DNA from 3 places in the Enterobacter sp. RHBSTW-00994 genome. Region 2 is predicted to be linked to each of the others. Evidence: riboswitches for the same ligand, from Rfam matches in the RefSeq annotation. Region 2 holds a riboswitch; each other region holds the start of a gene.
What was found. A riboswitch is a leader RNA that binds a small molecule or an ion and turns the genes downstream of it on or off. The one in region 2 is predicted to bind thiamine pyrophosphate.
Positions count from the first base shown of each region.

Region 1: it holds a riboswitch for thiamine pyrophosphate, as region 2 does, so the genes downstream of both, thiC (phosphomethylpyrimidine synthase ThiC) here and thiB (thiamine ABC transporter substrate binding subunit) in region 2, are expected to answer to the same signal.
Region 3: it holds a riboswitch for thiamine pyrophosphate, as region 2 does, so the genes downstream of both, thiM (hydroxyethylthiazole kinase) here and thiB (thiamine ABC transporter substrate binding subunit) in region 2, are expected to answer to the same signal.

Region 1 is NZ_CP056199.1:225,629-229,895, forward strand. Features, by position in the region: gene HV346_RS01065 (thiazole biosynthesis adenylyltransferase ThiF) at 1-411, opposite strand, end outside; gene thiE (thiamine phosphate synthase) at 398-1,039, opposite strand; gene thiC (phosphomethylpyrimidine synthase ThiC) at 1,039-2,934, opposite strand; TPP riboswitch at 3,015-3,136, opposite strand; gene rsd (sigma D regulator) at 3,190-3,687, opposite strand; gene nudC (NAD(+) diphosphatase) at 3,784-4,267, shown strand, end outside.
Region 2 is NZ_CP056199.1:757,636-761,902, reverse strand. Features, by position in the region: gene HV346_RS03630 (sugar efflux transporter) at 1-112, opposite strand, end outside; gene sgrT (glucose uptake inhibitor SgrT) at 236-388, opposite strand; gene sgrR (HTH-type transcriptional regulator SgrR) at 477-2,132, shown strand; TPP riboswitch at 2,169-2,272, shown strand; gene thiB (thiamine ABC transporter substrate binding subunit) at 2,304-3,287, shown strand; gene thiP (thiamine/thiamine pyrophosphate ABC transporter permease ThiP) at 3,263-4,267, shown strand, end outside.
Region 3 is NZ_CP056199.1:3,117,681-3,121,947, forward strand. Features, by position in the region: gene HV346_RS15010 (GntR family transcriptional regulator) at 1-98, opposite strand, end outside; gene thiD (bifunctional hydroxymethylpyrimidine kinase/phosphomethylpyrimidine kinase) at 141-941, opposite strand; gene thiM (hydroxyethylthiazole kinase) at 938-1,708, opposite strand; TPP riboswitch at 1,744-1,841, opposite strand; gene HV346_RS15025 (hypothetical protein) at 2,436-2,897, shown strand; gene HV346_RS15030 (diaminobutyrate--2-oxoglutarate transaminase) at 3,210-4,267, shown strand, end outside.

The sequences.
Region 1 (4,267 bases), 530 kb from region 2:
GGCGTTAATGGCCTGGCGCGTTGCCATGTTGTCGGTGCAGTCCAGCACCACACTGGCAAGCGCGACTTCGTGCTGCAGTTTTTCCCCACTTAGCCGCTCCTGAATTGCGATCAGGTCAATATCAGGATTCAACTGATTCAACCTTTGTCGGGTGATATGCGCTTTAGGCTGGTCGATATCCTCCGTCGTAAAGAGAATTTGGCGCTGGAGATTGCTCAGATGTACGTCATCGTCATCGGCGAGCACCAGCGTACCGACTCCAGCGCCTGCCAGGTACAGGGCCGCCGGTGCGCCTAATCCGCCAAGACCAACAACCAGCACCCGGCTGGCGAGCAGTTTTTGCTGGCCGTCGATAGCGATGTCATCCAGCAGGATCTGACGGCTGTAACGCATAAAATCATGGTCGTTCATCGCCTTCTCCTGCCAGTTCTAAGAGCTGTGCTGTCGCGGCTTGCCAGTCGGTAGCCTGGGTTATGGCACTGACAACGGCGATACTGCCGACGCCGGTCGCCAGAACAGCAGAAGCGCGTTCAAGGCTGATCCCGCCGATGGCGACAGTAGGGTAATCCGCCAGACGCTGGATATGGCCAGCCAGTTGCACCAGCCCCTGAGGGGCTGACGGCATCTGTTTGGTTTGTGTCGGAAAGACGTGACCGAGTGCGATATAGGATGGGCGGGCGTCCAGTGCGATATCAATTTCCATATCGTCGTGCGTCGAGACGCCAAGGCGCAAATCCGCCTGGCGAATGGCGCGGAGATCAGTTGTCTCCAGATCTTCCTGACCGAGATGCACGCCATAGGCCTTGTGCTTGATCGCCAGTTGCCAGTAATCGTTGATAAAGAGGCGGGCATCATAACGATGTCCGAGTTCAATGGCTGCGACCACGTCGGCCTCCACCTCTTCATCCCGTTTGTCTTTGATGCGAAGCTGGATCGTACGTACGCCTGCTTCCAGCAGACGCTTAATCCACTCCACACTATCCACCACCGGATAAAGCCCTAAACGGAAAGGCACGGGGGGAAAATCGGGCTGATACATTACGCCTCCTCTTTTTTGAGGTAGATTTCGCCGCCTTTGGCGCGGAAGTTTTCTGACATATCTGCCATACCCACTTCGATGGTTTGGGCTGCCGCGTAATCGCGTACTTCCTGGCTGATTTTCATCGAACAGAATTTTGGCCCGCACATGGAGCAGAAGTGTGCCACTTTGCCTGATTCCTGCGGCAGCGTTTCATCGTGGTAGGCGCGGGCGGTGAACGGATCTAGCGCCAGGTTAAACTGGTCTTCCCAGCGGAATTCAAAGCGCGCTTTCGACATGGCGTTATCGCGGATCTGGGCCCCCGGATGGCCTTTGGCCAGATCCGCTGCGTGAGCGGCGATTTTGTAGGTAATTAGCCCTTGCTTCACGTCCTCTTTGTTTGGCAAACCGAGATGCTCTTTCGGCGTCACGTAGCAGAGCATGGCACAGCCGAACCAGCCGATCATCGCTGCACCAATCCCGGAGGTGAAATGGTCGTAACCTGGAGCGATATCGGTCGTAAGTGGCCCCAGAGTGTAGAACGGCGCTTCATGGCAGTGTTCCAGCTCTTCGGTCATATTGCGGCGGATCATCTGCATCGGCACGTGGCCCGGGCCTTCAATCATCACCTGGACGTCATACTCCCAGGCGATTTTGGTCAGCTCTCCCAGAGTGTGCAGCTCGGCAAATTGTGCCTCATCGTTAGCATCACGAATGGAGCCAGGACGCAGGCCGTCACCCAGCGACAGTGAAACATCGTATGCGGCGCAGATTTCGCAAATTTCGCGGAAGTGTTCGTAGAGGAAGTTTTCCTGGTGATGCGACAGACACCACTTTGCCATGATAGATCCACCGCGAGAGACAATTCCGGTCAAGCGTTTGGCGGTCATCGGCACGTAACGTAACAGGACACCCGCGTGAATCGTGAAGTAGTCAACGCCTTGCTCGGCCTGCTCCAGTAAGGTATCGCGGAAAGCTTCCCAGGTGAGATCTTCAGCGATCCCGTTCACCTTCTCCAGCGCCTGGTAGATCGGAACCGTACCTATTGGCACAGGGCTGTTACGCAGGATCCATTCGCGGGTCTCGTGAATATAACGGCCCGTGGACAGGTCCATCACGGTATCGGCTCCCCAGCGTGTCGACCAGACCAGTTTTTCCACCTCCTCTTCGATGGAGGAGGTCACTGCTGAGTTGCCAATGTTGGCATTGACCTTGACCAGGAAGTTACGGCCAATGATCATTGGCTCTGATTCCGGGTGGTTGATATTGGCAGGAATAATGGCGCGGCCAGCGGCGACTTCATTGCGCACAAATTCCGGTGTAATGTTCTCAGGCAGGCGTGCGCCAAAACCTTCGCCTGGGTGCTGGTGGCGCAACACTTCACTGCGGATACGCTCACGCCCCATGTTTTCGCGAATAGCGATAAATTCCATCTCAGGCGTCACGATGCCCTGGCGTGCGTAGTGCAGCTGCGTCACGCATTTACCTGCTTTCGCGCGTTTTGGCGTCAGCAGGCCTGTAAAGCGCAGTTCATCCAGGCCATCATCAGCCAGACGCTCTTTTGTGTAAGCAGAACTGCGATCGGAGAGTGATTCACTGTCGTTACGGGCATCTATCCACGGTTGGCGCATCTTTGCCAGACCGCGCTGAACGTTAATTGCGATCTCCGTATCGCCGTAGGGACCCGACGGATCGTATACCGGGATGGCTTCATTCTCTTCAAACTGCGGATTATCTTTGGTCCCGCCAATGAGCGTTGGGCTCAGTTGGATTTCGCGCATGGGTACGCGGATATCGGGTTGGGAGCCTGTGATATAGATACGTTTTGAGTTCGGGAACGCTGTGCCTTCCAGCGTATCGATGAAGTGTTGTGCTTGCGCGCGTTGTTCGCGGCGGGTCAGTTTAGGTGCAGACATAGCTCATTCCAAAAGTGAAGGACATGGCTTGTCAGACGACGGATGAAGCAAGAGGAAGGATCGCCCAAAGGCGATACAACAGCAGATTGACTCTTGTTCCCTTCGCAGGTATTAGCCTGATCAGGTTCCGCGGATCCCGAATTAACGGTCTCAGCCCGTACATCTGTATACACATCAGTACTGGGCACTCCGACAAGAAAACACTCCTGCAGTGCAGGAGCGGTGTTTGTAAACTACTCGTTAACGACTAAGAACTCAAGCAGGCCGCGCGATGTTATCTTCGTTGCTGGCTTTCAAATTGTTATCCAGTACGAGGGCGATCAGCTTGTCTTCCAGCGTAAATCGCGCTTCCATGGCTTCGCCGAGATCGGATAACGCCTGCTGAAATTCCAGGTAGTTATCATGGTCAATCGCGTTTTCGAGTGTGGAATCGTAATAATCCATGATTTTCTGGGTATTGGCTTCCAGCAACGGATAAAGCTTGGTTGCTGTTAAATACGGGCTGCTACCTTCCATTTCGCGGATAATGCGTTCATAAATGTTGAAATGGCCGTCGGACAGGTAGTCGACCAGGCTCTGACAAAAATCATCCAGTGCTTTTTCGTTCAGCCGCATATAGGATTCTTTGCCAGGCTTAATACCGACCAGATTGTAATAAGCTACGAGCAGATGCTTGCGCACATGTAGCCAGCGATCCACCAGTTTATTACTTCCTCCAACGCGCTCTGTCAGGCTTTCTAGCTGGTTTAACATGTTCGACTCCGCAAGGTTTAGAATTAAAGCTGCTCACCCAAAAATGTCATCACAATGCTAACAACATGTCAGTGAAGCGAAGGTAGTGCAATAGATATGGATCGTATTATTGAAAAATCGGATCGCGGCTGGTGGTTCATCAGCCACGAACAAAAATTATGGTTGCCTGCCGGAGAAATACCATATGGCGCGGCAGGAAATTTCGATCTTGTGGGGCAAAGCGCACTCAGGATCGGCGAATGGCAGGGCGATCCCGCGTGGTTGATCCAACAGCCACGACGTCAGGAGATGGGATCGGTTCGCCAGGTACTTGATCTTGATGTCGGCCTGTTCCAGTTAGCGGGCCGGGCTGTGCAACTGGCTGAATTTTATCGTTCGCATAAATATTGTGGCTACTGCGGTCACACCATGCACTCAAGCAAAACCGAATGGGCGATGCTGTGCAGCCACTGTCGCGAGCGCTATTACCCACAAATTGCGCCGTGCATTATCGTTGCCATCCGGCGTGACGACTCCATTTTGCTGGCCCAACATACCCGTCATCGCAACGGTGTGCATACCGTGTTAGCGGGGTTTGTCG
Region 2 (4,267 bases):
GGCTGAGCGTCGGAGCCTGTAATGCCCCAGCCACGCCCATCATAAAGGCCACCAGCATAAAAGCGGCATAGACGCCGTTCAGGCGTCGCCCCATTGTCATCAACCAGAGCATGCGCAAATCCTTATGAAGAAAGCGATTCAAAAGTGGGTGGAATAATAAACGAAAAAAGCCAGCAAAAACATTTTGCTGGCGGGTGATTAGCACCAATACTCAGTCACACATGATCGAGGCGAGTTAGCGAGAAGAGGTCGGTTTCGTAACATCCCACTGCATCAGATCCTCCAACATTTTCAGCCGCTGTTCTGCGCACCGGCGGGCCAGCCAGGACACTCCCTTTGTCGCTGAAAAATACTGCTGATAAAACTGACGTGCGGTAGACCTCTTCATAATTTACCTCCTCGCTTCATCGGGAAGAATTATTGGCTTAATATAGGGATTAATAAATTGCTGATTTTTTGTCAGGAGTTCCCCTTTTATGCCGTCCGGTCGTCTGCAACAACAATTTATCCGCCTTTGGCAGTGCTGTGAGGGGCAATCACAGGACACCACGCTAAACGAGCTGGCCGAACTGCTGAACTGTTCCCGCCGACATATGCGTACATTGCTCAACACCATGCAGCAGCAGGGCTGGCTGAACTGGGAAGCCGAAGCGGGGCGCGGCAAACGCTCGCATCTGACCTTCCTCTATACCGGGCTGGCGCTTCAGCAACAACGAGCAGAGGATCTGCTGGAGCAGGACAGAATCGATCAACTGGTGCAACTGGTTGGCGACAAGGCGGCTGTACGCCAGATGCTGGTGTCTCATCTTGGCCGCAGCTTTCGCCAGGGACGCCACATCCTGCGGGTGCTCTACTACCGTCCGATGAAAAATCTGTTGCCTGGTACGGCATTACGCCGCTCTGAAACGCACATGGCTCGCCAGATCTTCAGCGGGCTGACGCGCATAAATGAGGAAAACGGGGAACTGGAAGCGGATATTGCGCACCACTGGCAACAACTTACCCCACTCCACTGGCGCTTTTTTCTTCGTCCAGGCATCCATTTCCACCATGGCCGTGAACTGGAAATGAGCGATGTCATTGCCTCGCTTGAGCGTGCCCGCAAACTGCCGCTTTATTCCCACATTTTACATATTCACTCACCTACAGCCTGGACGCTGGATATTGAGTTATCCCAACCCGATAAATGGCTGCCCTGGCTGCTTGGCTATGTGCCATCCATGATCTTGCCGGCCGAATGGGGGTCTCTGAATAATTTCGCCAGCCTGCCGATTGGCACAGGGCCATACTCGGTATCACGCAACAATAATAACCAGTTGAAGATCCGGGCGTTCGATGACTATTTTGGCTACCGGGCGCTGATCGACGAAGTGAACGTCTGGGTGCTACCGGACATCAGCGAAGAACTCAGCGTTGGTCTGACAATAGAAGGCCCCACAACAGGGGAAAAAGCCGTAGAGAGCCGCCTTGAAGAGGGCTGCTACTATCTGCTGTTTGATGCCCGGACCCATCGCGGTGCAAACGTGGATGTTCGCCGATGGGTGAGCCACATTCTGGCTCCTGCAAACCTGATTTACCATGCCGAAGAGCAGTACCAGACTTACTGGTTCCCGGCCTATGGATTACTTCCCCGCTGGCATCATGCTCGCCCGATTAGCAGTGAAAAACCCGCTGGGCTGGAATCCATCACCCTCAGTTACTACCGCGAGCACGTCGAGCACCGCTTCATAGCCAGAATCATGAGCAAACTGCTGGCGGCTGAAGGCGTCAAGCTGGAGATCCAGGAAGTCGACTATGATGAATGGCATCGCGGTGACATCATCAGCGATATCTGGCTGAACAGCGCCAACTTCACCCTGCCGCTTGATTTCTCGCTGTTTTCGCATCTGTATGAAGTTCCGCTGATCCAGCACTGCATCGATCGCGACTGGCAGCAGGATGCCGCGCAGTGGCGCGCAGGCGAGATGAATCTGGCGTCCTGGTGTCAGCAGTTACTTGCCGGACAGGCAATTGTGCCACTCATTCACCACTGGCTGATGATCCAGGGCCAGCGAAGTATGCGTGGTTTGCGCATGAACACCCTGGGCTGGTTTGACTTCAAATCGGCCTGGTTTGCGCCACCAGAACCATAATACTTTCGTAATTTTCACCAAATCATTACAATACCGCCGTTCTCAACGGGGTGCTGCATCACTGCTGATGTGCGCTGAGATAATACCCGTCGAACCTGATCCGGATAACGCCGGCGAAGGGATTTGAGGCTGTCGCTCAAAATCCTTTGCCACTCAACTCTGAGGTGCAAAGTGTTAAAAAAAGTTCTTCCCCTGCTGGTGCTTTTCGCACTGCCTGCTGTCGCAAAACCCGTCCTGACGGTCTACACCTATGACTCTTTCTCTGCCGACTGGGGTCCTGGCCCGGTGGTCAAAAAAGCCTTCGAAGCGGACTGCAACTGCGAGCTGAAGTTCGTGGCGCTGGAAGATGGTGTCTCCTTGCTCAACCGTCTGCGGATGGAAGGAAAAAACAGCAAAGCCGATGTCGTCCTCGGCCTGGATAACAACCTGCTTGATGCCGCCTCACAAACCAAACTGTTTGCCAAAAGCGGCGTAGCAACCGATGCCGTCAGCGTTCCTGGCGGCTGGAAAAACGATACCTTCGTGCCTTTCGACTATGGCTATTTTGCGTTTGTGTATGACAAAAACAAACTGAAAAACCCACCGAAAAGCCTGAAAGAGCTGGTTGAAAGCGATCAAAAATGGCGCGTGATTTATGAAGATCCGCGTACCAGCACACCGGGGCTTGGTCTGCTGCTGTGGATGCAAAAAGTGTATGGCGATAAAGCACCGGAAGCCTGGCAGAAGCTGGCGGCCAAAACCGTCACCGTCACGAAAGGCTGGAGCGAAGCCTATGGTTTGTTCCTGAAAGGAGAAAGTGACCTGGTGCTGAGCTACACCACCTCCCCGGCCTATCACATTATTGCTGAGAAGAAAGACCACTACGCTGCCGCCAATTTTGCTGAAGGACACTACCTGCAGGTAGAAGTCGCTGCGCGTACCACCGCCAGCAAACAGCCTGAACTGGCCGAAAAGTTCCTGAAGTTTATGGTTTCTCCTGCGTTCCAGAATGCGATCCCAACGGGCAACTGGATGTATCCGGTGACCAATGTGACGCTGCCTGCCGGTTTTGATCAACTGACCAAACCGCAAACCTCACTGGAATTTACACCGCAGCAGGTTGCTGCGCAGCGTGCTGCATGGGTAAGTGAATGGCAACGCGCCGTCAGCCGTTAATCCCCGGCTGGTTAGTCCCTGGGCTGCTCGCCGCCATCCTGATGGTGGCGGTCAGCCTGGGTGCATTCCTTGCGTTGTGGTTAAACGCGCCAGAGCGCGATCTTGTCTCCCTCTGGCATGATAGCTATCTCTGGCATGTCATCCGTTTTTCCTTCTGGCAGGCTTTTCTCTCCGCATTGCTGTCCGTCGTTCCGGCGATCTTTCTGGCTCGCGCGCTCTACCGACGACATTTTCCTGGCCGACAGGCATTGTTGCGTCTGTGTGCCATGACGTTGATCCTTCCTGTGCTCGTCGCGGTGTTCGGTATTTTGAGTGTTTACGGGCGTCAGGGCTGGCTGGCCTCACTGTTCAGCCTTCTCGGACTGGAGTGGACCTTTTCGCCCTACGGTCTGAAAGGCATCCTGCTGGCACACATCTTTTTCAATATGCCGATGGCAACACGGCTCTTTTTGCAGGCGCTGGAAAATATCCCCGGTGAACAGCGCCAGCTCGCAGCACAGCTCGGAATGCGCGGCTGGCCGTTCTTTCGTTTTGTCGAATGGCCCTGGCTGCGGCGACAAATCCCCCCCGTCGCTGCACTTATTTTTATGCTCTGCTTTGCCAGTTTTGCGACAGTCCTCTCGCTCGGCGGCGGCCCCCAGGCAACCACCATTGAGCTGGCAATCTATCAGGCACTGAGCTACGACTACGATCCAGGACGGGCCGCATTGCTGGCCATGGTGCAAATGGTCTGTTGTCTGGGGCTGGTGCTACTGAGCCAGCGCTTAAGTAAAGCGATTCCTCCGGGCAGTAATCAAATAGCAGGCTGGCGCGATCCGCAGGATTGTCTGTACAGCCGCATTACCGATACCGCCTTGATTACGCTGGCATTATTGCTCCTGCTGCCGCCACTGATGGCGGTTGTTGCCGATGGTCTGAACCTGAACATGTTGTCCGTATTATGGCAACCTGTGCTCTGGCAAGCCCTGTGGACCTCTCTG
Region 3 (4,267 bases), 2.4 Mb from region 2:
TTTACCGTTTCGGCAAATTTCAGGTACAGGGGCGTGTTGTCTGGCGCGGCAATACGTTCGTTTAGTTGAGCAATTAACCGGGTATGCGCTTGTTCCATCTCTGTTTTTCTCAGGCCTGGCGATTTCTGCCAGTATACGGCTTACCACCATGCATGAAAATGGTGTACCGGTCCAATACCGTGACCGACTTCCAGAGAATCCGCTTTCGCCAGCGCGCAGGAGAGCCAGGTCTTGGCCTCTTGCACCGTATCCGCCCAGCTATCGTGGCGTGGGCGTAATGCCGCAAGTGCCGCCGATAATGTGCACCCCGTACCGTGGGTATTTTTAGTTTTCACACGTGGAGCCGTAAAACGCAGCGCGCCTTCCCGGGTGAAAAGCCAGTCCGGGCTTTCCGCATCATCAAGATGACCGCCCTTCATCAGCACGGCTTCGCACCCCATGGCGAGCAACGCATTCCCTTGTTCTTTCATTTCTCGTTCATTCTGCGCATGCGGCGTGCCAAGAAGCGCAGCCGCTTCCGGCAGATTCGGCGTGATCAGCGCCACCTGCGGCAACAGTTTTTTTCGTAGCGTATCGACTGCCGAGGCGGAAAGTAGCGGATCGCCACTTTTTGCCAGCATCACGGTATCCAGCACCACGTTCTGGACCTGATAACGCTTAAGTTGTTCCGCCACGGCTTCTACAATGTCGGTTTCCGCCAGCATGCCGATTTTGGTGGTATCAATGCGTACATCGCTAAATACCGAGTCCAGTTGCGCGGCAACAAAGTCTGGTTCAATGCGATAGACGGACTGCACGCCACGGGTGTTTTGCGCCACCAGTGCAGTGATCACCGAGCAACCATATGCGCCCAGAGCCGAAAACGTTTTCAGGTCAGCCTGAATTCCCGCCCCACCGCTGGGATCTGTCCCGGCGATGGTCAGGGCATTAATCCGTTTCATGCCTGATCCTCCAGATGATAAAGCGCATCAAGGAATGCGCTGGCAAAGCTGCCAGGCCCACGACATTGTGAGACAGCAACTGTCCCTGCCCGCTTCATATACCCACAGGCGGCCGCCACATTACCCAGCCTGTCGCCCGGAAGCGAACAGCTGGCAGCCACCACGGCAGACAGCGCGCATCCGGTTCCTACCACGCGGGTCATAAGCGGATCGCCGCCAGTGACAGCATGAGTTCGAAGCCCGTCGGTGATGTAATCCACCTCGCCGGTGACCACGACAATTGCATGAGTTTGCCGGGCCAGTGCCTGGGCCGCAGGCAAAGCACGGGTTGCCGTATCCGTCGTATCCACACCGCGTCCACCGGCACTCATTCCGGCAAGAGCGAGGATCTCAGATGCATTTCCCCGGATTGCCGCGGGCTTGAGCGTGAGAATTTGCTGGCAAAAACGGGTGCGGAAGGAAAGCGCCCCCACGGCAACCGGATCAAGCGTCCAGGGTTTGCCTGCAGCAACTGCGCTCTCTATCGCCCGGTGCATAGACTGTGCGCGAGGCGCGGTGAGTGTCCCAACGTTGATCAGCAGTGCATCGGCAATCGCCGCAAACTGTTCCGCTTCTTCAGCTTCAATCACCATCGCGGGAGATGCGCCGAGTGCCAGTAAAACGTTAGCGGTAAAGGTTTGTACGACATCATTGGTCATACAGTGAGTGAGTGGGGAACGGGTTCGGAATTGATGCAAAAAAGGTAAATCGAGCAGGTCAGGCTGCATGGTTTCGCTCCTGCCTTACGTGAAGAAGCGATGACCGGGAAGGCATCTGACTTCCCTACGCTGGCATTATCCAGATCAGGTATTACGGGTATTTCTCAGCCTTCAAAAAAGAAGAGCACCCCGAGTCAAAATGATGTAACAACGGCAGACTATGGTAAGCCACGGACAATAGCAAGCCCCATACCTCTCATTTTATTTGCATAATCCCGGCGCAAAACAATGACAATTTTCACGCTTTCTCTTAGAGGTGATTATTTTAAATGCAAACATTAAATGTTATTGATTTACGTGAGATTAAAAGCGCCACGCATCGTAAAAACACGCCTGAAGTACGTTCACGAAAATAAAATAACCTATAAATAACAAATAGTTATTTATTTTCAGCCAACAAGAATACGGTATTAGTTAATCATGTTAAATGTGATCTGCATCAAAATGGCAACTGTCACCATACTGGATAGTTGTCTCGCGTTACCATTGTCGCTACTAAAGAAACAGTGCTACACCTGATTTGCAGATACTGCGTAGCGATTATGTTATTTCTCATATCGTATAAATGATATTCGCTTTATGAAATTAATCATATTCAGTGCAATCGTTTCTTTGCTCCTGGTTGCTACAGGTTTTTTTATGGGCGTTATTTATTTCACAATAATAACTCAGTGCCAATAGTTATCGGGCAATGTATTTAATTTGCTCTCTATATTGTAATATTCAAGGTCATATAATGAAAAAGTTAATGATAATAGCGTTGGCTGTTTCAACGCTGGCAGGTTGTACCACGCAAGCCGATCGCCTGGCGAAATGCGAGGCTCAGGGAATCAGTCGCGATACATGCTATCTCGCAGATCAAAACCGCACAGCTGCCATTAATGCGGCGGCTGAAAAACAGGCATTAGAAAATGCGGCTAATGCCGTACAGCATGCCCAGGCCGCAAAGATTCATGATCCGCTTCGTGAGGCTTCTTTCTCAGCAAATGCCCTTAACGCCACCATTTCTAACGGATTTTTCACCGCAACAATCAATGGCAACAAAGCAACCGTAAAGCGCCTTAACGCGAATTTCTATGAAATTCATGGTTACGGCTATGTTATATCTCTAAGTCTTGATGAAAACGGTATTACAAATGCGTCCTGGAATAAGACAAAGGGCCGCGACAACGGCATTTTGCAGGTAACACAAAAATAAAGATATCAGGGAGGCGAACACCTCCCTGAACACCGCCATAAGGCACGATTTGTAACACTCTTTACCCTCGATTTACCCTCATAACGATAATGATATAACTCTTTGTTTTAATTTGACGAATAGGGTTGGTAACGCTTTTAAACTCTGAATAATCCCTTACTTGTGCTTCATGTAACAAAACAGTAAACAAATTAACCATTGAGCCCCATGAAAAAAGGCTCTATATTGGCGGCGTTTTTTCCATACCCCATCTGTTTTTTTAACTTTTTATTCAATCGTGGTACATAACGAAGCCGCGGTTGTAGGAGTGATATGATGACGGATAAAGTCCGTATTGACACCGTAGATGCCCATAAAAGCAACGAAACCTATCTGGCCCGTCAGGCCGAGTTTGAATCAAACGTCAGGAGTTATCCCCGCAAGCTGCCTTTAGCGATCACTAAAGCAGACGGCGTGTGGATCACCGATGCAGATAATAAAGAATACCTTGACTGTTTAGCCGGTGCAGGCACGCTTGCGCTTGGTCACAACCATCCTGATGTGCTGAAAAGCATCCAAAATGTCATTACCAGCGGCTTGCCGTTACATACATTGGATCTGACTACGCCGTTGAAAGACGCGTTTTCCGAATATTTGCTGTCTCTGCTGCCTGGTCAGGGCAAAGAGTATTGCCTGCAGTTCACCGGTCCATCCGGCGCAGATGCTGTTGAAGCAGCACTGAAGCTGGCAAAAAAAGTTACCGGCCGTAGCGGGATCATCAGTTTCTCTGGCGGTTATCACGGTATGACTCATGGCGCATTGTCCGTGACCGGCAACCTGTCTCCAAAAGAAGCGGTTGACGGTATGATGCCAGAAGTTCAGTTCATGCCTTACCCAAATCAGTACCGTTGCCCGCTGGGTATCGGTGGCGAAGCTGGCGTGAAAGCGCTGACCTACTACTTCGACAACCTGATTAACGACGTTGAAAGCGGCGTGCGCAAACCCGCTGCTGTGATCCTGGAAGCTGTTCAGGGCGAAGGTGGCGTGAACCCGGCTCCGGCTGAGTGGCTGCAGCGCATCCGTAAAGTGACACAGGAACACGGTATTCTGTTGATCCTCGACGAAGTGCAGGCTGGCTTTGCCCGTACTGGTAAGTTCTTCGCCTTCGAACACGCGGGTATTGAGCCTGACATCATCGTGATGTCTAAAGCCGTTGGTGGCGGTCTGCCACTGGCCGTTCTCGGCATCAAGAAACAGTTCGATGCATGGGCTCCAGGCCACCATACCGGTACTTTCCGTGGCAACCAGCTCGCTATGGCGACCGGTCTGACCACGCTGAAAATCCTGAAAGACCAGAACATTGCTGGCAAAGTTGCTGCGCAAGGCGAATG